2 regions of the Rhodopirellula sp. UBA1907 genome follow, and region 1 is predicted to be linked to the other one. Evidence: riboswitches for the same ligand, from Rfam matches in the RefSeq annotation. Region 1 holds a riboswitch; the other holds the start of a gene.

Evidence for each region. Region 1 has a riboswitch for cyclic di-GMP ahead of B2R17_RS17985 (hypothetical protein). Riboswitches for the same ligand answer to the same signal wherever they lie in the genome.
Region 2: another riboswitch for cyclic di-GMP. It lies ahead of B2R17_RS13435 (Flp family type IVb pilin); the one in region 1 lies ahead of B2R17_RS17985 (hypothetical protein).

Annotation. Positions count from the first base shown of each region.
Region 1 is NZ_DDGH01000083.1:117,098-129,503, forward strand. Features, by position in the region: gene B2R17_RS17950 (hypothetical protein) at 1-57, opposite strand, end outside; gene B2R17_RS17955 (hypothetical protein) at 116-934, opposite strand; gene B2R17_RS17960 (hypothetical protein) at 1,454-1,606, shown strand; gene B2R17_RS17965 (DUF3302 domain-containing protein) at 1,748-2,131, shown strand; gene B2R17_RS17970 (HlyD family secretion protein) at 2,128-3,252, shown strand; gene B2R17_RS17975 (DUF1501 domain-containing protein) at 3,281-4,651, opposite strand; gene B2R17_RS17980 (DUF1553 domain-containing protein) at 4,662-7,622, opposite strand; cyclic di-GMP riboswitch class I at 7,899-7,982, shown strand; gene B2R17_RS17985 (hypothetical protein) at 8,063-8,713, shown strand; gene B2R17_RS17990 (Tad domain-containing protein) at 8,822-9,976, shown strand; gene B2R17_RS17995 (TadE family protein) at 9,981-10,490, shown strand; gene B2R17_RS18000 (hypothetical protein) at 10,594-11,289, opposite strand; gene B2R17_RS18005 (arylsulfatase) at 11,433-12,406, opposite strand, start outside.
Region 2 is NZ_DDGH01000060.1:124,944-137,349, forward strand. Features, by position in the region: gene proS (proline--tRNA ligase) at 1-482, shown strand, start outside; gene lnt (apolipoprotein N-acyltransferase) at 508-2,319, opposite strand; gene B2R17_RS13415 (AAA family ATPase) at 2,413-3,642, opposite strand; gene B2R17_RS13420 (type II and III secretion system protein family protein) at 3,739-5,499, opposite strand; gene cpaB (Flp pilus assembly protein CpaB) at 5,667-6,878, opposite strand; gene B2R17_RS13430 (A24 family peptidase) at 7,071-7,628, opposite strand; gene B2R17_RS13435 (Flp family type IVb pilin) at 8,076-8,255, opposite strand; cyclic di-GMP riboswitch class I at 8,435-8,546, opposite strand; gene B2R17_RS13440 (DinB family protein) at 8,843-10,021, opposite strand; gene B2R17_RS13445 (hypothetical protein) at 10,091-11,407, opposite strand; gene lepB (signal peptidase I) at 11,470-12,406, shown strand, end outside.

The DNA.
Region 1 (12,406 bases):
GGGGTGAGTCACAGAATTGACTTCCAAACAAGAACGGAATGATTCGGGTGGTGCCATTGAAGATTGATTTCAAAATGGCATTTTCGCATGTTGATTCAACGATGCGGAATGGGACCTACAGCGGAAACGCGGTGATCAAGCGATTGCCTTCCAATACCAAACGCACTCGGCGAGCCATCGGGTTGCGACTTCTCTGCCCGTCGCGTCCACCAACAAAGCCAACTCGTTTTCCCATGTCGACGGTGTAGATCGTTCGCTTGCCATCCACTTCTTTGGTCGTCCGTTGATTCGCTTGTGCTTTCTCGTACGCCTTGTCGATCGTTGCCAGGGCCCCTTCCATGTCGCCATCAAAGACGCCGTGTTTGCCGGAGCGATTGGGTTGGTCTTTGGTGTGACGGCGAAGATGTTCGAGGCGGTGACCTTCGGCACTTCCAGGCGTGTACAGCACACCGGCGGGAGAGAGAAACCGGTCCGGGCTGATTTCTCTCAGCAGACCGTACTCCAATTCGGACTTGTCCGTATTGGAGGCTGCCGACGGGCCCGACTCCGGATCGCCGCGAGTCATCTTGGACGCCAGAGGCCCAGGCGAAGAGCCGCGATCGGACGTCACGTCGGACTTGGTCGACGTCGCGTCGTTTTTGGATGTTGATCCGGACGTGGATGCCGGTTCACGAGACGAGCTCGATTTGCCGGTGGAATCGGTGTTGGATTGCGGTGAATCCACCGTCGGGTTGGAACGCTCCGCGACCGTTTCCCGCGAGACCTCGCTCGACCGCAGGGCAGGCAAGTTCCACCCGGTCGTTTCGTTGATGGTGGGGCGCAACAGCGAGTAGCCACCGATCAGTACAGCGATGACGATGCCGGCCGTTGTGGTCTGTTTGGCTTTTTTGCCCCCCGACCTATGCGGTCCAGAGCGATTCTCAGCAGCGTTCATTGGAATTGGGTCGCGGCTTCAGGTTCAGAAAAGTGCATCAACAGATGTCAACTTACCAGCCGATGCCAAAACTGGCCAACCTTGCCATTCCCTTTCCATCGGATGAGCCAGAAAACGAAAAACGAGAGCTTGCGGCGAGTTCAAAAGCCGGACTGATTCGGATGCCCGCAGCCCCGCAAATGCCAAAGGAACGGATCGCATGGCTCAGTCCGATGGTTTCAACGGAGCCTGCTCGGGCAGAACAAATCGGATCGCACCGGGCACGACCGAGAAATCAAAACACTTCGAATGCACCGGCTCGCCATCAATGTTGATTTGAAACTCGCTCTCCGATTCGAGTCACAACGATGGCACCTCATGGAGCCACTCCCGCTGTCATGAAGATCTCTGGAAGAATCCTATCAAACTTCGCTTCGCTTCCAATCAACTTGCCAGAACGATGAATTCGCACCTGAACCAAGAGGCAATGCCTACAATACATCGTCATTTCGATCTGTTCGCGATGACGATCAGGTCGCCATGACAAAGATCGAACGCACATTGGGCTTTCGGATCTGCCTGGACGAAACCTTTGACATCGATTCCGATGCCGGAGAACCTGTCAGCGAAGACGACCACGTTCTCTTCGATTTCGAAGGGAAGCTGAGCAAGGTGGTGGTGAAACTAGATTAGACACGGTGGGGACCAATCCGACCCTAACGCAACCGCAGGTTTCTTTTCGCATCCCCGGCTGAATCATTTCGTAACATGAACCGTGATCCGCCCACGGTTCCGGGTGACTCGAACGAATCTTTCTTTGCAAGTGAGCTCAAAATGCATGATGGCGCAACGTACTTTGCCTGGCTGGTTCTGGCGATTCTATTTTTTGTCGCCGTCAGCGTATTCGTTTGGCTTGGCTCAATCCCCAAGAAGATCGCCGTCAAACGCAACCATCCTCAGGTCGATGCGATCAACGCATGCAGTTGGCTTGGGATGGCATTGGGCGGAATAGGCTGGCCGATCGCCTTCATCTGGGCGTTGACCGATTTCCGCAGCAATCCGCTCGAGACCAGCAGCACTTCTAGCAACCAAGATTCGCAACCAACCCCGCCGTCGGCGCCGACGACTGAATCGCAGCAAATCACGGTGTTGAAACAACGCGTGGAAGAACTGGAGGAAAAACTTCAAGCCGCGAACAATCAAGGAGACCTCGCATGATTGCTGTTATCACGATTGTCTATATCGCACTTGTTTTATTGATCTACAAAATCCTGAAGGTCAAACCATCACCGAAGAACGTGGCGGTCATGGTCGTGCTCGGTGTTTTCTTGATTGGTGCGGTCGTCATCAATTGGAAATTTTCCGCACCGACTTCCAATCAACTGGTCGTCTCACGCTACACCGTTCAATTGGTCCCTCAGGTCAAAGGCCCCATCACGAAGATTCATGCGGAACCGAATGTTCCATTGAAGAAGGGCGAGGACCTTCTGTTTGAGATCCAGTCCGATACATATCAAAACACGTACGACCAAATCTCCGAATCGCTCGACGCTGCAAACAAGAGTGTCGAACAGTTGAACGCTGCGATCGAAGCCGCTCGTGCGGGAGTTGCTCGGGCTGTCGCTGCACAACAAGCCGCCGAAACTGAGCTGACCATTTCCGAGAAGTCCGAGGAACGACTTGCCGGCTCGGTCAGCAAGCTTCAGTTGCAACAACTGCGTCAACAACTCAATGCGGCCGATGCTTCTGTCGACCAAGCCAACGCAACGCTCCTGCAGTCTCAGCTGGGGATGCAGGCCGCCGAGAGCACCGCTCGCAGTTTGGAGGCCCAACTAGCAAACGCCAAATTCAATCTCGATCAATGCCGCGTCTACGCTCCCTCGGATGGGTTCGTGACAAACTGGATGGTCCGAGAAGGAACGATGGCGGTCCCAATGCCTTTCTCTCCACTGGGGACATTCGTCGATTCGACGCAGTTGATTCTCGTGGCAAGTTTCCCACAAAATTTGTTGTGCAATGTTCAACCCGGCGATCGAGCGGAGCTGACCTTCAAATCGCGGCCCGGGGAGGTTTTCACGGGTGCGGTCGAAGACATTGTCCAGGCGACCGGTGAAGGGCAGTTCGCAGTGACAGGATCATTGCCGTCGGCAGCAAGCCTTGGATCTAGCGGAAAGTTTGCGGCCAAGTTTGTGATGGATGACACAGAAGCGGCACAGCTACTGGCCGTCGGAACCTCTGGCAACGTGGTCATCTACACCGACCACGGAAAGGCGTTTCACGTCATCAGCAAAGTCGTCATCCGTATGAACGCTTGGCTCTACTACCTGTTGCCGTTCTAAGAACTCACGTGAGCCGTTTGGGCATAGTTCACGACTCCAATATCTCCTCGACCACACGTCCGTGGACGTCCGTCAGACGAAAATCGCGACCAGCGTAGGGATACGTCAAACGCTCGTGGTCGATTCCAAGTTGATGCAGCATCGTCGCGTGCAAATCGTGCATGTGAACCCGATCGCGAACCGCGTAGTAGCCATAGTCATCGGTCTCGCCGTACGTGATTCCGCCGCGAATCCCGCCACCGCCCAGCACCATTGAGAATCCTTGCGGGTTGTGGTCGCGACCGTTGCTTCCCTGAACAACGGGCGTCCGTCCAAATTCGCCGCCCCACACGACCAACGTGTCTTCCCAGAGCCCGCGTTGCTTCAGATCCGCGAACAATCCTGCGATCGGCAGGTCCGTCTTGGCTGCATTTTTCTGGTGACCGTTCTTCAAGTTGCCGTGCTGGTCCCACACCTGGCCGCTGCTGACCGTGATGAATCGAACCCCGGATTCCGCCAACCGACGCGCCATCAAACAACTGCGTCCAAACGAGTCGGTCGTCTTCTCACCGATCCCATACAGTTTCTTGGTCGCTTCGGTTTCCTCCGACAAATCCATCACCTCCGGCGCGGTGCCTCGCATCCGATTGGCCAAGTCCACCGCCTCGATGGCACCATCGGTCGCTCGGTCTCGCCCTGCGGATTGCACATGGCCGCGGTTGAGCTGGTTGACCAAGTCAAACTGGTGTCCCTCAGCGGCATCCAAGTAAGCGATCTTTCCATCGCCAATCTGACCGTTTTTGCCCACCACGGTCGCTTGATGCTTGGCGGGCAGGAAAGCGGCTCCGTAGTTGCGAGGTCCACCATGGGCCGTCGCGGGTGCGATCGCAACGTGAGCCGGCAAATCCGGATGCCCGGCCCCCAATGCATAACTGATCCATGCACCAACACTGGGGCGAACAAAGTTGTCGCTGCCCGTGTTCACCATCCCGACCGCTTGGCCGTGCGATTGGCCGCGAGTGTGCATGGACCGAACAACGCACAGTGAATCCAGATGCTTGTTCATCTCCGGCAATAAATCGGTTGCCCATAGCCCAGCCTCACCGTGTTGCGACCATTTCCAAGGGCTCGCAAGCAATGTCGGTTTGGCACTGATTTGAGGCGGCAACTCGAACGGCAAATCCTTTCCGTTGTCGGCGATCAACCGCGGCTTGTAATCAAACGTGTCGACATGCGACGGTCCGCCATGCATGAACAAGAAGATCACCCGCTTGGCTTTCGCTGGATGATGCTGCACGGGCGTCTGCACATCCGAGCCATTGGCCCACACACTCGACGCGGGCATCGCCGACGCGGTGACAGCCAACGCTCCAGTCGTCCAAGTCGATTGGACCAAGCAATCTCGACGGTTCAGTTTCATCAGTTTCGCCTCAATCCAAAAATCGAAATTCGGTGCTCGCAAACATCGCCGCGATCCATTCGCGATAGCGTTCTTCGTCGCTCGACATGGCCTTCGCCACATCGCTTTCCAACCAAGCTTGCAAGATTTGGTCGTCGACCGGTCGAGGGTCACGAGAGAACAACACGGCGCAGGCCCACCGGACACGCTGCGTGTCGTCTGTTGTCTCTTTCATCATTCGCTTCGTCGTTTGCATCGCCCATCGGCGTACCTCGGGGCTGCCGATCAAAGTCAACGCTTGCGCCGGCACGTTCGTTGTCGGTCGTTTCCCAACCAACAAATCCGGATCCGCCGCGTCCAGGTTCGCCAGCAACGGTGGAATCTCGGATCGAATCAATGGTAAGTAGATTGTTCGCTTCGGATCATCCAGCCCAAACTTGGTGGTCGCTTTGGAGTTGGCGTTGTTTTGACTGACCAAGGTCGCATAGCTGTCCATCAAGTTTTCACGACCGCTGGGGTCGAGCGTGCCGGCAGCAACCAACATCGCATCGCGAATCGCTTCCGCGGGAATGCGTCTGCGAACGGCCCGACCTCGCCATCGGTTTTCAGGATCGAGTGAGACTCGCGGGTCGTCATCCGAAACCATCGATCGTGAATACGCGTCGCTGCAAACGATGTTTCGAATCAAACGCTTCTGACGCCAACCGTTGCGTACAAAGTCGATCGTCAACGCATCCAACAACTCGGGATGAGTCGGTTTCTCGCCCCGAACGCCGAAGTTGTCGACGGTCCGCACCAGTCCTTCGCCCATCAGGTGCATCCAGATTCGGTTGACACTGACCCGCGCGGTCAGCGGGTGATCAGGATCGGTCAACCACTGTGCCAACTCCAACCGACCGCTTCCTTCCAAGGGTTCAAACGCGGTGGTGGATTCACTGAAGACCTGCGGAATGCCTCTCGGGACGATGTCGCCCAGATTGCTGACCTCACCCCGAATATGAATCGGGCAATCCTCCTGCTCATCGCTCGGTAAATCGGCCAGCGCCATCGCGGTCGGAACGGGGGGCGGAGCATTGGCGACCAAATCGGCTCGTTGTGACTTCAGTTGCTTGAGTGTCTGAGTCAACGCGGTTCGCATCGCGATGTTTTGTTCGATCTCCGCGTCTGATTCACCCGGGTCCTTTTCGCCATCGACCTGAACCCACTGCACGGCATCGGCGATCACATAACCATCCGTCCCACGGTTCGAAAGCGTGACCTGCGACTGAGTTTCCGCCTCGCAGTCAAACTCCTTCAGCACGCTGTAAGTGCCCGTCGTCGGAGGAACCGTCTGATTCAAAACCAGATTGTGAGTCTCGTCGTTCAACTGCACCGTGACAGGCAGATTCGACGCCCGATTGCCGCTGGAGTTGTAGTGAACTCGAAGCTCATACCGTCCGGCCTTGGGCAAGACCGCGGCAAACCGGATCGACGCCTCCCCTTTGTTTCGATTTTCGTCGTGCACATAACCTTTGCCAACAAACCCAGATTTGTACGTCGATTCAACCCAGTGACCTTCACGAACGGCATCGACATCATCGATCGTGATGCCTTCGAGTTCCGTCTTCTCTGCGAGAAACTTCAGTTCCGACTCGACTGCTTTGATCTCTTGATCGAGGCCTTGCAGCGATTGTTCGTGTTCACGAATGGACTCCTTGTGCTTCTTCGAAATCGGAAGCGGAGTTTTCTCCCAAGTGCTGACGTATTGCTGCGACTCACCATGCAGTGTTCGCGTGCTGCGAAAGATCCCAGCCATCGCGTAGTAGTCTCGCGTGGTGATGGGATCAAACTTGTGATCGTGACAGCGAGCACAACCAAACGTCATGCCGAGGAAAGCACGTCCGACCGTGTCGAGTTGCTCGTCGACCACATCCATCCGCAACTTGGTCTTGTTGCGTTCACTCAGCATCTTGGTGCCGATCATCAAGAACGTGGTGGCGACCAACTTGTCACGTCGATCTTCATCGGAAGAGGCCGGCATCAAATCACCCGCGATCTGTTCGCGAATTATCCGGTCGATCGGCATGTCGTTGGCAAACGACCGCACCAAGTAATCGCGATACCGCCAAGCGTCATGATGCGTCGCATTGAAATCGCTGCCGTTGCTGTCGGCGTAGCGAGCCACGTCCATCCAGTGCCTCGCCCAATGTTCCGCAAACTGCGTGCTGGCGAGATAGCGATCCACCAATCGCCGCCAATGTGCGTCGCTGGGATCCGCTTGAAATTGTTGAAGCGCTTCAGGATCGGGCGGCAACCCAGTCAGATCAAACGCCAAACGTCGCAGTCGCACGCTCGGGCTTGCGATCGGAGTTGCGGTCAATCCTTCGGCGTCCAAGCGTCGTTGCAGGTAGGCATCGATCGCGGAATCAGAATCAAACGCAACCGGCGACTCGCTCGAGCGAGGAGGCTGAAACGCCCAAAACTGCCGAGCTTGTTCCCAGTCGAATGACTTTGACTGAGAACTTGTGAGCTGTTCCTCTTCATACATCAATCTTGGATCAGCCGCACCATCGCGAATCCATTTTTCAAAATCTCGCACCACGTGATCGGGCAGCTTTCCCGAGGGTGGCATCTCGGAGGACTCGTACCGAATCGCCGCCATCAGTTCGCTTGCCGCGGGATCGCCAGGTCGGATGGACGGCCCACTGTCACCGCCAACTTCCCATCCTTCCTTCACATCCAAACGCAACGAACCGCCGAGGTCATCCGAATCTTTAGCATGGCATTCATAGCAATGCTCGATCAGAACCGGACGAATGCGAGCTTCGAAGAAGTCAAAGGATTCTTCGTTCGATTCATCCGCGGAAACCATCGCTGCACAACCGATGGTTAGCCCAAAAAAAGCCAGCATCCATCGAGCGGTCGGCCAACGATTGGCGAGCGAACAACATCGATCGCCGATTGGTTCAGCGATGACGTTGTCAAACAAGGGCGGGGCGAACGGACTCTTCATTACAGAACCGTCGATCAAAAGGTGGGGGAGAGGCGGGCCCTATAGGGTACACCATTCCCAACAACCGTGTGCCACGCGAGTCATCGCACCATCAATCCGTTGGAAACAGAGGTCAAAAGTCGACCATTCCGCTGCAAAATCGTTTCAACCGGCACGAGCGGGCGAACCACTGTCGCAGTCGCACAATCTGCAACCGGGGATGGCTCACAAAAGCCCACCTGCTCATTCGTGACCTAGTGTTTGTGTTAGCGACGTTGTGGGCTTCCGATTCGACATTCAAGAAAACGGCAAACCACGTGTAAACGTGGGACGCAAAGTCATGGATCCATGTTGAAAAACTTGGACTGCCAGACCGCCCTGGATGCTTATCGACATCGCGAGAAGATGTGGTTGTCACATCGAGCGGGGGGGATTTCCTGCTCACACCGAAGGCGCACACCATGCGGAACGAACTTGCCCTTTCAAAGCTACTCCTCGCGGGCCTGCTGGGCTTATGGGTTTCACTCACCCCAAGCGACGTCTCTGCAGACGATCGTAAATCGATCTACTTCATCGAAGAAAACTGGGAACTGACGCTGGGCGATCCCGAGCCTGACATCAATTCGCCACAAGTATCGTTTTTCGTCTTTCCGAACCGAGACGACGAATCTCGCTACTTTGAGTTGCAACTGAACTATGCCGCAGATGCAACCTATTCAAGCGGTGGGTTTCGCGTCACTGCCGCGGTCAACGACAAGGCGGTCGACCACGAACGTGGTGGAGACTTTCAAAACTGGTCAGCGAGCAACGACTGCATCCGATGGACGACCGTCATGGCCGTCAAGAACTCTCGCTATCTCTTCGCGATCAAAAATGGTGAGTCGGCTGATTGGGGAGCCTTTGGAGGCCCTGACTACTTGGTTGAAATGCCACATGAGAGCGGTGATGGCCTGATGAAATATCACCCCGATACAAGCCTCGCGAATGTCGACATCGGATTCGGAGCCAATCGTGTTCGTTCGATTCGATTGAAAAGTATCCGGGTCGTTTTTGAGGATGGCAGTGACCAAGTCATCACAGTCAATCTGACACCGACGTCGATCAATTCGTGATCGAACGATCGGATCAACGTATCGTGCCAATGCACAGTGGACGAATCTTCAGAAGATTATCCGTTCGTCTCCAACCATCGCGTTCTGCCATCATCCAGTTGAAATCAAATGTCATCCAAATCGATCATCCAACTCCGCTATTGCATTCAAGAGCCTGAATCCCGACGCGGCGCCGCGGGAATCTTTGGCCTCATTCTCTGTGTCGCATTGTTCACAGTCCTGGCGGTCGTTTCAGAATTTGCCTACATCAACACCGCAAGAACAGAACTCTCCAGGTCCGCCGATTCTGCTGCACTCGCGGGAGCCTGGGCGTTGTATGATGCTCGCGTCAACGGGGACCACGATGGCGTCAACCAGGTAAAGTCTTCGGCAGACCGAATCAGCTCCGCCAATCACATCGGACAAATCCAGGCTCATGTTGGCTCAGTCGATCACGCGGTCGAGATTGGATCTTACGATCATGCGACTCAAGTCTTTGAGCCAATGAATGATTGGGCGTCGGCCAACGCGGTCCGCGTCAATCTCCATCTGACAAACTCGGCTCATGGCGAACTTCCGTTGCAGCTGGCTGGATTGACTGGTCGAAAATCGCAATCTCTTCGTCAAAGCGTGACTGCAGCATTCCAACACAATATCAGCGGGTTCAAGCGTCCACCGAACAATGGAACCAAGATTGACATCTTGCCCATTGCTCTGGATGAGGAAACTTGGCAACTGGTCAGTGACAAACAAACTTCTGACGACTTGATGTACTTCAACGGATCGGTCGTGGAAGGAAGCGACGGCTTCCACGAATGCTCACTCTATCCAACGGGAACCGGTGCTCCTGGTAATCGTGGAACTGTCGACATTGGATCATCCAACAACAGCACCAGCGATCTTCGCCGCCAGATTCTCTATGGAATCTCGCAAGATGATTTTGATGCTTTGGGACGTGAATTGGTCTTTGATGAACACGGCGAACTGTCCTTGAACGGCGACACGGGAATCAGTGCGGGAATCAAAGCCGAACTCAGCTCCATCATCGGTGAGAAAAGGATCATTCCGATCTTCCGCAAGGTGCAAGGCAACGGCAACAACGCCAACTACACCATCGTGCGGTGGGAAGGAGTGAGAATCCTCAGCGTGAAGCTAACCGGCCCGATGAAGAAGAAGCACCTAACGATTCAGCCCACCCCGATGATTGCGAGAGGGTGCGAATTCGACGTCGCAGGCAATGTCCACAGCGAGTTCTTGTACTCTCCTGCAATGTTGGTGGACTGATCTCATGAAACGTTCATTGAAAGGAAGACCTGCCCGCCGGAGACGCGCCGAGTCGAAAGTCTCTTGGGAACAAGGCCCTCGCAAGAAGACGGAATGCACTGCCAGCACATCTCGACGATCGTCTTTGTTGCGTCATGGCGCTGCGGCCGTCGAATTCGCATTCATTGCCCCGTTGATGATCTTCTTGACCTTTGGGCTGATCGAACTTGGAAGACTCAGCATGCTTCGCGACAGCGCGATTCATGCCACCCGCGAGGGCGCTCGAGTTGCAATCAAGCCATCGGCAACGACGAACGAAATTTCCTCTCGAGTGGAGGAAGAACTTGGTTTGATGGGAATCAGCGGCGGCAGCTCAACCGTCGATTTCACAAGCGACGGTTCCACCGGAGTGGAATTGGTCACAGTCAACGTTTACATCCCAATCGCCGAAAACAGCTGGCTACCAAACACTCTCGCGATGGGACACACCAACATTGAAGGATCCACGACCATGCGGCGTGAGAGCAGCAACTGATTTTCAATTGAATTCCCAGGAGCTCGCTCACACGACTACCGCTTGAATATGAATGTTCGGCGTTGCGTCAACCAACGCCGAACATTCCTTCAAAACCCAAACTTCAATCTTCTGATTTTGCAGCTTCCTCATCAGATGCGTCCGACGGTTCCTCTTCGTCCTTCGCACTCGCTGCAGCTTTCTGTTCTTGCTGGCGACGCTCTTCTTCACGTTGCTTGCGTTCTTCTTCCAAAGCCGCGTTGGCTTTTTCCAAGCTGGCCTTCGCGCTGGTGAGCTGCTGTTGCAATTCACCCGTTTGAGCTTCCATCTCCTTCTTCAACGTTGCGACTTCTTGCTGAAGCTTTTTGCGTTGTTGCTGAGCGATCGTCTCAGCTTGCTGGGCTAGCTCCCGAGCGTCGTCAGACTGTTTCTCAGCCTTCTTGGCTCGCTCAGCTTGGGCTGCGACATCGGCTTTCAAGGCAGCAATCTGCTCTTCCAATGAAGCGACCTTCTCATTTGCTTCCGCGATCGCAGCGTCTTTCTCTTCCAACGATTGATTAGCCGCCGCGACTTCAGCTCGCAATGCGACCAGCTCGGTCGTCAACGCGACGTTCAGTTCGCTGGGATTGTCCATTCCGCCCATGTCGTGAGCAGTCATGCCACCGGCGACTGATGAACAGTTCGTCACCTCGGTGGGACACGCGGGAGCGGTCACGCACTTGGGGGCACAGGTGGTTTTGCGAAAACAATCGCCCGCGAAACCGGGTGCGGCGAATGAAAGGGCCAGCGTGAATGCGGCCGTCGAAGTCTTCTTCATCATGGTGTCGATCTTCTAAGGTGGGTCAAAACAGGTGGGATCGGAGAAGGTCGCTGCTATTCGCGACGTCTCCGATTTCATCCTAATTGCGACCGCCGATCGCGCAGCAAAAAATCCACCAAACCCGGCTCAACGAGGGCATCCCCTCAAAACAGCCCGTCTTCGCGAGCCATTTCGACCAATCGTTCCAGCTCCTCGGGATGTTCTTTTGAAACATCGTTTTTCTCCCCCGGATCAGACGACAAATCAAACAGTTTCCAACCATCCTCGTTGACAACTGGCTTGCCATTTCCGCTGCGTCGCTTCTTGGTTCCGCCGGGATAGTTCACCGCTTTCCATTTTTCTGAACGAAGCCCAACCGAGGTCGGGCCTTCGCTGCTGGCCCAGTACAAATAGCGATGCTTGGTTTGCTTCTCAGGTTGATTCAGCAGAGCGGGCAAGTAGGAAATCCCATCGATGTCTGCTGGAGGTTCCGCACCAGCCAACTCGCACGCGGTCGGCAAAAAGTCCCAAAACGCGGAAGGGTGATCGCTGATCGAATTCGGTTCGATCGTCCCCGGCCATTTCGCGATGAAAGGCACGCGAATGCCACCTTCGTGCATCGAACGCTTGCTGCCTTGAAGCGGACCACTGCTGTTGAAGAACAAATCGCTGTGGCCTCCCTCATGATGCGGCCCATTGTCGGACGTGAAGATCACCAGCGTCTTTTCGGTCAGATTGAGCTCCGCCAACAAAGCCATCATGCGGCCCATGTCTCGATCCATCCGAGTGATCATCGCCGCGAAACCTTTCTCTGGGTTGGGCCATCCTTCATCGGCGTAGATGCCATAGTCCGGCACCTCCATTCCGTCGCCATTCAATCGACCGCCTTCGTTGTTGGCATGCGGGATCGTCCAATGAACGTGCAATAGAAAAGAATCGGACTGATGCTCGCGAATGAAATCAAACGCAGCATCCGTCATCACGTCGTGCGAATAAGTTTCTCGTTTGACTGCAACGCGACCGCGAGCGATCGGATCGGTGCTGATCACGTTGCCGGGATAGAAACTCTGCTTGTAGTTTTTCCACAGGAACGGCGGGTAATAGTTGTGGGCATTGGATTGGTTCATGTAGCCCGTCC
Region 2 (12,406 bases), on a different contig from region 1:
CAATCGACGATCGCGATATTCGTGGCGGAGAAAAGAAGTGGTATCACGTCAAACGTGGCGTTCCCATTCGATTGGAAGTCGGGCCGAAGGACATGGCCGCGGGCACCGTCTTCTGCGGCATCCGTAATCAACCCAAGAGTGTCGGCATCGACCGAGCGGAGTTGGTAGCAACGATCGGCGAAAAGCTGGCGACGTTGCAGCAAGAGTTGTTCGACGCCGCGTTGAAGATGCGGGAAGACAACACGGTCGAACTCAAATCAGAAGCTGTGTTCCGTGACTTCTTCGCTGACAAAGGCGACACCGCGATCACCGGCGGATTCGCTTGGTGTCACTACAGCGATGAGGACTCTTTGCAGGCATTGCTGAAGGAGTTGAAGGTGACGATTCGTTGCGTTCCGCGAACGGACAACGCCACCGAAGGCACCTGTTTCTTGACCGGCAAACCCGCTGCTCAACGAGCCATTTTCGCGAAAGCGTATTGATACTTTCGCGGTGACCGGTTGAACATCAATTTGGTTGAGTGGCTTCGACGATTGCGTTTCGTTTCCGCCGACGCGTCAACCAATCGAACGTCATCCATGCCAGTCCGCAAAGTGTGGCCGCGCCCATCAGGCCGGCCGGCCAAGACCCCATGCGAACATACAGGCTGGTCCGCGAATCTCGCCTTGGTTGGGCATAGATGACATCGCTTTGTCCCTTCGCCAATCGCTCGACGACTCGACCGGCCGAATCAATCCAAACGGTCGGGCCACCATTGGCTGCGGACAAAACCGGGCGCCGGCATCCGACGGCAACCAGTTGTGCACATCGCAAATGGTGATCCACGACCGCTGAGTCGTGGAACCAAACGTCATTGGTCAACGTCACGATTGCGTCCGGCAACTTTGGGTTGGCTCGCGAATTCAGTTGGTACATGTGGTTGACGGGAATCCGCTCCACCGCGGTCTCGATGCACAAGTTCGGCATCAGCGAAATTCCGTTCAAGTCAAAGCGTTCTGGCTCCGTCCCGCGATCCAATCCCAGTCCTGGTGGGACGATGTCGCTGATCCATGGCAAGCTGTGCACCAACGGAATGGTTTCTCCGAACAGGACGAGGTGATTCTTCGAGTAGGTGCCGGACATCTTTCCGGTCGCATCCACCCAAATGACGCCGCTGTATTGACTGGGACGATCCGCGTACTGGACCAGTTCACACCCGCCAATGATCGCCGGCGGTGCGTCGATCGGAATTGTGGAACTGGCCCTCATCGCTCGCTGAATGCTGGTGGCGCGATTCAGGAAATCGATCTGGTTGTTTTCGACGGCGAATCGAAGTTGTTCAGGCTGCAGCGGTGCTGCCGCTGGGTTCTGCATGAAGTCAGGAACAACCAGATCGGCGCCGGTGGTCATCCAAGGCAATCCGCCTGAGAACATCGACTCGGGCCAAACGACTGCATCAACCGGCGTCTTCGATTTGGCAACCGCATCGATTGCCATCTGACCGTACGCGGCAAAGATCTCTTGTTCTCGCACGATGTCTTGTTCGTAGACCGTCAGCTCATTGCCACCCAGAAGCGCGATTGTTTTGCCGGTTGGTTCCGTAGCGACGTTCATCGTCATCGACCCGTAGACCAGCGTGGCGATCAGCAAACCGCCAGCGATCACGATCGACTTCGTTGGAGAGTCAAACGCACTCGATGTTCGTCGAACGACCCATCGGTTCAGTGCATCGAACATCGCTACGTTGACGCAGACGACCACGAAGCTGACCGCATAGGTTCCACCCAGATCGGCGATTTGAATGAGGATCGGCATGTCGGCGAGCGCGTGGCCGAGCATCAACACCGAGATTCCGGTGAAGAAGTAGTTGCGGATCCATTCCAAGCCAACCCAAAGGACCGCGGCAACAAGGCAAACGGGAATGCGGTGACGCCATGATTGCGTGCTCCCATCGTTCTCAGTTAAACGGCAGCGTCGAAGCAATGCGACGAAGAGAACCGGATAGATTGCCAAGTAGCTTGACAGCGCTATCCAAGGCAGAAACATCAGTGGGTGGGCGTAGCGAAGCCCTTGAAGGCTGACCAACCAATACGCGAGCGATGCGGCGTAGAGGGGACGTTTCCAAGAAGAGCTTGGAGCCACTTCCGCAATCGCCAGCAGCGGAACCAGTGCGATGAACACCAAGGGACCGATCGCAAACGGAGGTCCCGAGAGCCAAAGCACCATCGCGAACGCGGACGATGCCGCGAAAAGCCATCCGATGGAGGCTGATTCGGGCGATGGTGGCTTGGTGGCGACTTCCGACGCGGGAGTGTCAGAGGCGGATATGTTTTCGCTCAACGGACGGGCTCACGTTCGCGGGATGGTTGGTATCCCCGTGAAATACCAGCCCAACCGCGGGCCGGCAACCCGTTTCACATTTCCGCGAAAGTGTTACGCCTTCGCGGCGCCCGGCCAGAATCGTTTCCAGCGGCTTTCGTTGCCGGCGTGGTCGTCCCCTCCAGCACCTTCTTCTTCAGCCACTGCGCTTTCTCGGTGGGTCAATCGATACGCAACGTCCCGGAAAGCCTGGGTCAAGGCTGCCTTCGGGGCTTGCGTGATCAACGGCACACCGTTGTTGCGGACTTCGACCATCGTGCGATAGTCGTTAGGCAGCAACGCGAAGATCTCTCGTCCGAGTGTTTCCTTCGCTTTCTTCAGGCTGATTTGACCAGCGTCCAAACCTGCACGGTTGACGATGATTTCGACGCGTTCGGCAAGGCCTTCGGTTTCATCGAAGCTCATCATCAGACGAACCACGTTGCGGAGACATGGCAAGTCCAATTGAGTGACCAGCAACACCTTCGATGCGGATTCGATCGCGATCATGTCGAGCGCGTTGTAGGTCTTCGACAGGTCGACGATCAAGTGCGTGAAAGAGGCTTTCAGCAAACCAACGACCTTGCGAAGGCTTTCGGTGTCGATTGCTTCGAGATCGTGCAGCTCCACTGGTCGCGGCAGCAAGTACAAACCGCTTGAGTGCTTCGTCAGCGACTTCTTCAGCAACTGAATGTCCAATCGTCCGATGTTTTGAACGACGTCGGCGAGCGTGTAGTCCGGGATGGCATCCAAGAAAACGTCGGCGTCACCGAGAGCCAAATCCAGGTCCAACAACGCGACGCTGTTGCGGCTTTCTTCGGCAAGCACACAGCCCAAGTTGACGGCGGTGCTGGTCGTTCCCACTCCACCGGTTGCTCCAGCGATCGCGATGACTTCGCAAGATCGATTGCGAGTGTCGCCACCACCGAATTTGGTTTGGCTGATCCGGCCGAGCGCCGATGACAGTTCTTCTTCCACCAAAGGCAGTGTCAGAAATTCACGTGCTCCTGCGCGAATCGCCTGCAGAATCAACTGTCCATCGCTGACAGCACTGGTTGCGAGCAACGCCGTATCAGGCGTTTCGCGAGTGATCCGCTCAATCAGTTTGATCGCGGCGGTGGAATCGGTGTCCAGCGAAATGACTCCAACATCGGGAGTCGTTTGATCAACGATGTCGGGAAAGAACTCGTAGCGTGAGCAGTCCGCTTCCAACCAAACAGTATCCATCCCCAAAAGCATCGCTTTCAGTGTTTCGCGGGAGGAGTCGTTTGGATCGACCAAGGCCAATCGTAGGACGTTACTCATAGCAGGCAGCTTCGATAGACGGAGAAAGGTTTCATAGGGGACAGCCCGCTTGTCCAGCGGGCGACATGGTGGGGCGTATCGAGTTCACTCAGACGATCATCTGTAGTCCGGTTGGCTGACGATCACGCCTTCAGCAACCTTCGTCGGTTGTGGACCGGGGACGATCGCGTTCGGTGGAAGCAACTCGCCGGCACCGAAACGATTGTTCGCTGGCGACGCGGTGTTTCGTGCAGTCCGCTGTGGGTAGTAGCCAGATGGGTTTGGCATTGCCCGTTGCGTAACGTTCCGTGAGGCTTGCGGAGTCGACATGGTTGGATCGACAATCTCACCTTGCGGGTAGACGTGCTCAGGGACACCGTTCAGTGAATCCTGGTAGATCGGTGCCTGGTGCAGCATCGGACCGGAATTCATCTGTCCTCCGTGGAAACCGCCGTTGATGCCAGGTTGCAAGTTTTCGTTGTCGCAATCGTTGGCTTTCAAGTTTGGCACTTCGATGTGACCATAGAGGTAGAACTCTTTGTCGTCAGGCGAGTGTGAGTTCATGCCTGGACCACCGCGAGGCACTTCGTGCGGATCCATGGCTTCCACCAATTCTGGAGTGACCAGAATCAGCAATTCGATCTCGTTGCGACGTTCCTGCATCTTGCGGAACAATGTCCCGACGTAAGGCAAACTTCCCAAAAATGGTGTGCGCAAAGTGGTCGATTCGGTACGGCTTTGTAGCAAACCAGCCAGAGCGAACGTTTGGCCCGCTTGCATTTCGACTGCCGTTTCAACATAGCGAGTCGTGAAAGCGGTCACGTTGGTACCGTTGACGGTGACGGCTCGCGACGGATCGGGCTCGCTGACCTCTGGTCGTACTTCCAGGCGAATACGTCCTGGGCCGACGACGAATGGCAAGAAGTCGATGCTTGTGCCGTAGTCTTCGTAAGTGATTTGAACTTGTCCGTTTTGTCCGGGCACAATCGTTGGGATTCGACCACCGACGGTGAATCGTGCTGGTCGACCGTGAGTGGCAACAACAGTTGGTTCTGCCAACAGCTTGGTCAGGCGTTGTTCGTGCAAGGCATTGAGGAGTGCCTCGAAATTACCGTTGACGTTGAAACGCAGGTTCGTATCGCCTAGTGGAACGGGACCAAAGCCAACGTCACCTTCGACGATTCCGGCACCGACATCGAGGACTCCACTGGGGCCGTTCAGCAATGTGAAATTGTCGTCGAGGATTGCCAGGTCGACGCCGAGCTCACGAAGCTTTGTACGACTGACTTCCATGATCTTGGTATGCAACAGAACTTGTTGGATACCGACCACTTGAATGTTGTTGATGACCGTCGTGTAGAACTGTTCGGTGATCGCAACCGCTTTGTCCACATCGTCAACGCTGGTGACATAGCCGGAGATGATGGCCGACTCACCGATTGGCGTGACTCGAAGCGATGCCAGCGGCAACTGCGAGTTCAGGATGCCTTCGACTTCGCGAGCGTCTGCGACGACGGTGACGTCAATCGTGTAGAGTTTGTCTTCGGTGTCCCAGAGGTTGATCTGGGTGGTACCCGGGATCTTGCCGAAGACCTGAATTTGATTTTCAGAAACCGGGGTCGCACCCAGGACTTCTTCGTTGTGAACTTGGAACCGCGGGATGCGTTCGCCAAGCGAGAGAATGCGACTGCTCTTCACGATCAAATCCATCCGCTCAACGGTTTGGTTGATCTGATGGTCGCCCGCGGCTGAAGCAAGCGTCGTCGCGGACTGAGCCATCACCGGTTGAGCAACCGAGAGCATCACCAACCCAAAAGCGGTGGCGAGCAGACAGCAGACCGATAGGTCGCGACGGATAAGAAAAGTGCACACTCGCATCTGAGGCATCCTTGCCGGGGCGGGTCGAGTTATTCATTCATCTCCGCGAGAATTCATCCATGAACTCTCGGCGATCAGTCCGTCGATTTAGCGGCGGGCTGGGCGGCGATTCGCTGTGAGCGAACTTGCCTTGGCATCAGTGGTGGATCTTGTTTTCGTCCGGGCCGTTAGCGGCTGGTCGGACCAAACTCATCGGATTGCGAACGGTCCCCTTCGGATCGGTTCGTTGGTCCGCTGTTGTAAAACGGACTTTGCGATCCGTTCAGGTAGCTGTAATCGGTCGGTGCACTGGGTTCATCCAGTTCGTTCTCGCTAGGGAGGGGATAATCTGCACCCGGACGAGTTCGCAGGTCGGTGTTTGTGTCTTCCAGCTCTTCACGTCCTGATTCTGCCAATACCTTTGGCACGCTGGAGCCTTCTTCGATCCAGTATTCAGTCAGCACGCCACCGGACATTTTCAACATCTTGAAGCCCCGCTTCTTCTCTTTTTTGGGTGCTTGGATGGATGGCTTCACGACAGGAGTTTCGACGCGATTGTTATCTTCTTCGCGTTGAGCTTGAGCGATCTGATAATCGGAGAGCCATCGCAAGAATTCTTGCCCGGCACCGCCGTCGGTCTCGCCGTCTTTTGTTTCGTTGATGTCACTTGGGTTACCGAGCGTCAGGCGAATCTTTCCGAGTTCGCTAGCGTAGGTCCAAGCGGGAGTGTCTTTTTTATGAATCAGCAGCGAGATTGAACGTGCCGGTTTGGCTTCGGCTTCCGAATCGACTTCGCGTTCGGTGCGGCCATCAACGGCGAAGACTCGCACACCCGTCAAAACGGTTTTCGCGGTCGTCTCGGGAATCAATTCGCTTTTGACGAAGTAGGCCATCACGTCCACTCGGTCGCCGGGGCGGACGAGGGTCGCAACGCTACTCTCCGGGTCGGCTCGCATCGACACGACGCTGAAACCGACTGGAATGGTTTGGGATGAACCGTTCGCATCAGCCATCAGTTTGACCGGCATCACGGGTTCGCCTTCGTAGAAACGCTGGCGCGCAAATTTGCCTTCGACGTCTTCGAGTTTGCCACTCGCACCGGTCGGAACACGATCGGCGGGCCATTGTTCGAGACGGATTTTGTCAGCGGTGATTTCTTCGGCAATGTCAATGGTTTTCGCGGTGACGAAGATCTCGACCGTTTCTACCGAACTCTGACCCGTCGATTGAGCTTGCATCCATTGGCTAACGCCGATCGCGGCAATCGTGCCGCAAACGCAGGCCAAGATGAGGAAGACTGATTTGTTTCGCATGGCAATCGAGTGGGTAACCAGAGGTGACAGACTGCTCGCGTTGAATTCGATCGATGACCGACCGCCCGCAATGGAAGCGTCACTCACGGTATCGGGTGTGAGTCTTCAAGAGCTAAACACACTTGGGGCAACCGAGTCCCTTTGCGCAATCGCTACAGATTGCCAAACGGAGTTTTTGCTTCGAATTTCCAACGCTAGGAGGAAAATCCCCGAAAAATGGGGCACAAATGATGACAGGCCGCATGGGGGTACCATGCGGCCCTCGATCTTCAATTTGAATCAGACCAATTGGCCCGTGGCGGCGAAGTAGATGATCGTGCCGATGGCCATCGGAATTCCGTATGGCAACAGGTACATGGTCGGTTTTCGCTCTCGAGCAATCGCGGCGAGCTGCTCAGGTTTGCGAATCGTTCGCCACTCTTCCATGATTTTCAGGAATTGAGCGTAGTGTTTCATCCATGCACCGCTCTTCCAGATCATGAAGACTGCCATGATTCCGCCGACGATGGCGGTCGCAGCAAAGGCTTTCAGCGTGATCATGGTTCCGCACCAGGCTCCGATGCCAGCGAGCAGTTTCACGTCGCCTGCACCCATGCCGCCAACGTTGCGAAGTGGCAACAGCAACATCATGCCGACGAATGTGCCGAGCAAGCTGTATCCCAGTTCGGGAAAGCCGCCTTGGATAAAGCAGTGTGCCCATCCGCAGATTATGAACGGGAAAGTCAACCAGTTGGGGACTTTCAAAATCATGCCGTCGATGACAGCAGCAACGATAAGGACAACCGTCACGAACCAAATGGTCCAGTTTTCGGTGATGCCGTGAAGGAGAGTGTCCATGGTGATTTCCCCGTGTTTCTTCGGCCGAGTCGTCCGTGAAACGAGTCGTCCGTTGGTGGTTTCAAATTGGAAGGTGTTTGAGTTGGCGGTGAACGTTTTATTGGTTTCCGGTCAAAACGGATGGATCAGCGAGGACCGATCATCCAGCTCAACATTGCGAACAGCAAAGTCACGCCACAGCAGGCTAATTGCCAGACATGGGCGGCAGCGTCAGCGGGAATTAGTGGGTAGTTCATTCGCTCGATGCCCGGGGGCAAACCTAAAAGGTGTGAAATGAGTGTTAGCTAAGACATCCATCGAATCTCTCAATGGCGGATCGTCTCATGTCGATCCACATCGTCGTCGCAATAGGGCTCCCCCACGGGCGATACCGAAAGGCGGCGAGAGTGGTCTCGCCGCCATTCGGAATGTCGCCAAATTGACGGGACGGACCCGCCGGATCAGCACTTAGTTGGCAGCAATTGCATCGCCAGCTTCGCCGAACTTTGCGTTGGCGTTGTTACCGATTGTGGTAACAGCACCGATGCAAACGACGATGATCAGGGCCAACAAGACGGCGTATTCAACAGCCGTTGGTCCGTCTTCTTCTTTCAGGAAAGCAACAACGTTTTCAGCAAACTTTTTCATGTCTAACTCCAGACAAAAACGGGGGCCACGATTATGTCTCGTTAACCCGGCGACAAAATGTCAGTCGATTCGATGTGAACCGACCCAGGTGACAACAGCCTTCGTCAATGAAAATTAAACTGACAAGCCTCGGTTCAAACTCGAGCGTGTTTCAGGTTGAAACAACGAAGAGTTCTTTCCACGGCAACTCGGCTTTCCTGAAGCCAAGCCGAACGCAAACAATGCGATCGACCGACTCACGGACCCGTGGTTTTGCGTGCCGTCCTCTCGAACGGTTTGCCTTTGTCAGGGAACTTCGGCTGACCCAGTCGAGCAGTCCAAGGCAACACACCTTCGAATGTTCGACGTGGCAGTGAACCGCCGCATTTGGGCCATTCACTTTCTCACTACCGAACACTACGACAGAAAACGAAGGTGTCAAAAAAGATCGGTTGGCCGAACCTTAACGGCGAGGCAAGTTGCCGGGTTGGTCCGGTCATAACGATTAGGCGGCCGGCCGCGATTGTAAAAATGACAAATGGGCGCATGCACTTATAGAAGACCACTGCCCCTCTGTTTGATATTCCGCAAACCCGAACTCGGCGGAGTTACTTTTTAGGCCATCCGGGCAGCGAAAATTTCTTTTTCGTATTGGTTGTGTGTTCGCTGTAGTGCCGATCCATTTGTTTCAGCAAAGCCTTCAATGTAGGCCAACGACTGCCCGGCACTTTGTCGTCGACGGAGTATCCATCCAGCAGATAAGCAAACCGACGCGAAAAGTCGCTGACGCGTTGCATCTGACGAGCTTCTTCAGCTCCACTCCAATCCGCGTTGGCGAATTTATAGTCGGGCGGCATTTGGGCGGGATTTAGATCCATCACAGGAATCGACGCGTCAGCCTCGTGATACATCTGAGAGAAAAACAGCAACTGACGCCCCATCATGTGCTCCACATTCCAGCGAGGCGTGTGAGTTCCGTTGGCGGGTTTGAAGTTCATTTGAGCCGTTGTCAGCTCCGCAAAGACCGCCTGAGACTCGGCACGAGACTTTTTCATCGCGGCGAAGAGTTTGTCCATCTCCTCGGGCATTTGCCACGGTTTCGTCGAGACGTTCCACCAAACAACAGCCGGCTTCGTTTCGGAATCAGCCGATTTGGATGAGATGGCAACCGTGTTGTGATCCTGCGTTTTGACTTGGACCGATTCGGGCAATGCCGATGAAACTGAGATCCAGTTCCGAACGCTCGGGGGCTTTGGTTGGCCTTCGACAACAAAACGTTGAAGGTCCGATCCGATGACCGCATCAATGTTCTTTATTGATGCCAGCGTTTCGGAAGTGCAACCGAGGCCTGCAACAACGAGGTCAACACCGTCCAGCTGAACATGAACGGCTGTATCGCCCAGATGGCTCACTTGGATGTCGTTTGGTGTCTTACTGGCTGAATCTGCTTCCAATTCATTCTGGGGTACTGGTTGCCAAGTGACTTCGGCTTCGTTGGCTGGTCGGCTGAGCAGGTAGGTGCCGGTCTCACCCACCGTCACCGTCGCGTCAGTCTCTGGAATCGCGGACGCATCGCCTTGCGACAAATCACTCGAGTTCTTCAGTTCAGCTTTGACCGCAACACTCAAACCCCAGTGCGATTCAATCGTTACTGTTCCTCCAGGCGAAACGCGAACCGCAACCGGATCACCCTCGGCGGCTTGGGCAGGAGCACTGATCAATGACATCAGGAGTGCCGCACCAAAGAGTGATGCAGCAGTTCCCTTGTAGTGAGAGATCGAATTCATCGCGATGGCCTATCGGTTTGCCACGCACCGTGAGGCGGCGTGGTCGAATCGTGGAATGGTCGTGAGAGGCTACTCTAACACGATCCCTTGCACACGTTTCCACTCTGTGATCGCCAATGAAACATCCAGTTGCCGCGCGAGTTGATCGCCACGCAACTTCGCGAGTTCCAAACGAATCAGGTCATCCGAGCCAACGGGTTGTTGGTCCAGTTCGATTGCGGCCGTCGTTTCAGCCAACCGTTCCTCGGCCCATTGCAATTGTCGATCGATCAGTCCAAGACGAGCGTTCGCCAGGCGAACGTCGAGGACCGATTGCAATGTTTCGTTGCGGATCACATCCGACAACGATTCGCGGAGAAGCGAACATTGTTGACGGCGGCAATTTAGATCGCTTGTGTTCGAATCTGGTGAGAAACACGAAAACAGCTTTTTTCCGGTGGCCGACGCGATGGCCAAACCGGCGCCCGGGCTGAGTGCACCCATCAGTTGCCGTGCCGAGGACAAGTTGCAGGTTCGCATGCCTGCACACAGTTGCTTGACTGCTTTCAAGTCATTGCGATTTTCCAGGGCGATTGCAACGCTGCTGCCGGCGTCGACGGATTCGGTGGATTGCAACGAATCGATTGTCACCGCGATTGCGACTTCGGATTCGGGGCGGCCGGTGCGTCGGGCCAGTTCTTGTCTCAGCTTTTGCGTTGCGAACGTTTGTTGGACTTCCATGTCCTGCCAAACCAGTTTGGCTTGTTGTAGTTGCAAGACGTTTCCATCGGGGACGCCCAATCGATCGGCTTCGTTTGCCAAGTCGATCAATCGGTTTTGCACCTCGATCCCTTGTCGAGCGATTTGCTTGCCGAGCTGTGCTGCCAGCAATCGGTCGTAAGCTTTTGCCGCATCTGCCGCGTCGTCCGAACGGCGACCCAGAGCGATCTCGGCCAAGACTGACCGGATCAAGCGAAGTTGGCAGACGGCATCGTCGTCATCACAATCGACTCCGCAAGCGACCGCCCGGGATTCTTGGTCGATCATGTTGGCTTCGGGGGAGTTCTGATACGCCCACTGCATGACCTGGTGCCGCGTGTAGCTGATCGACGATTCCGCTCCGACCGGTTCAGTGAGACTTTCGACGACAACCGTTTCGATCGGCTCTGGACTTTCAAGCTCGAGCGAAGAAACCTCCTTGGAGGTCAACGTCATTCCCGCGGTCCGGACTGCATCGCTGGGGGAAGCGATTGTCGGAGAATCTACCGACGGCCAATCCACGACGGGATCGCCCGGTGATTGAGCGGAGAGGACCGCCATCATCGCCACGCCGAGAATCAACGGAAGGATCCAGCGGTGGGCCGGGGACCGAGCGGCTTGGATCGCGGGTTTCACGGCAGAAATCATCCCTGGAATGAACAGAGGCTCCCTTTCGTCCGTGAAAGAGTTTTGCAGTTTCCTCTATTCAGGTGTGTTCGGTCGGATTCTGCGCCCAAAACCAGCCGAGGTTCCCACCACTGCATTGGCGGGATTGCACCGGTTTGGACGAAAAAAACCGATGGTCCGGTCGAGACGATCTTTCGCTAGACTGCGTCCTTCGCAAAATACCCCGATTTTCCAACATCATGAAATCATCGACCGAATCGAAGTCCGGTAAGGACGGTCCCGTGTCGGAGGCCCAGGCGGCTTTCGATGCATTGACGATTCCGCAGCAACGAGCCGCCGTCTTCCGATTGCAGGGCGGACGCGAAACCGTGGAGGCCTTTGCGGTGGCGTTCATCTTGGCTTTGCTATTCCGTGCTTTCATTGCAGAAGCCTTCGTTATTCCCACCGGATCGATGGCCCCGGCCCTGATGGGGGCTCACAAAGACGTTTTTTGCGACCAATGTGGGCAACAGTTCCCAATCGGAGCGAGTTTGGAAAATCGCACGCCCGCTCTGGAAAAAGCCGTTGTCGGCGGCATTTGTCCCAATTGTCGGCACGTGAACCCGTTGGATCTGGTCAACGATCCCGATCACCAAACGTTTAGCGGTGATCGGATTCTGGTCAGCAAATTTGCCTACACGCTGAAAGAACCCAAACGCTGGGACGTGATCGTTTTCAAGGTTCCGGTCAATCCAAAGCAAAACTACATCAAGCGTCTCGTTGGCCTGCCCGGCGAAACCATTTCGATTCGATACGGCGATGTCTACGCGAGCCAAAACGCGGAAGAGGCGTCGACCGGGATCGGCGAGATCCAACGCAAGTCACCTGAGAAATTGATGGCGATGAGCCATTTGGTTTACGACAGCGAGCATCAGGCACAGGCGTTGATCGAGGCGGGATACCCTTCACGGTTGCAGCCTTGGACACCGGGCGGCGATTCGGTTCCGAAGGATTCTTGGTCGGTCAACCAGTCCACCGAAG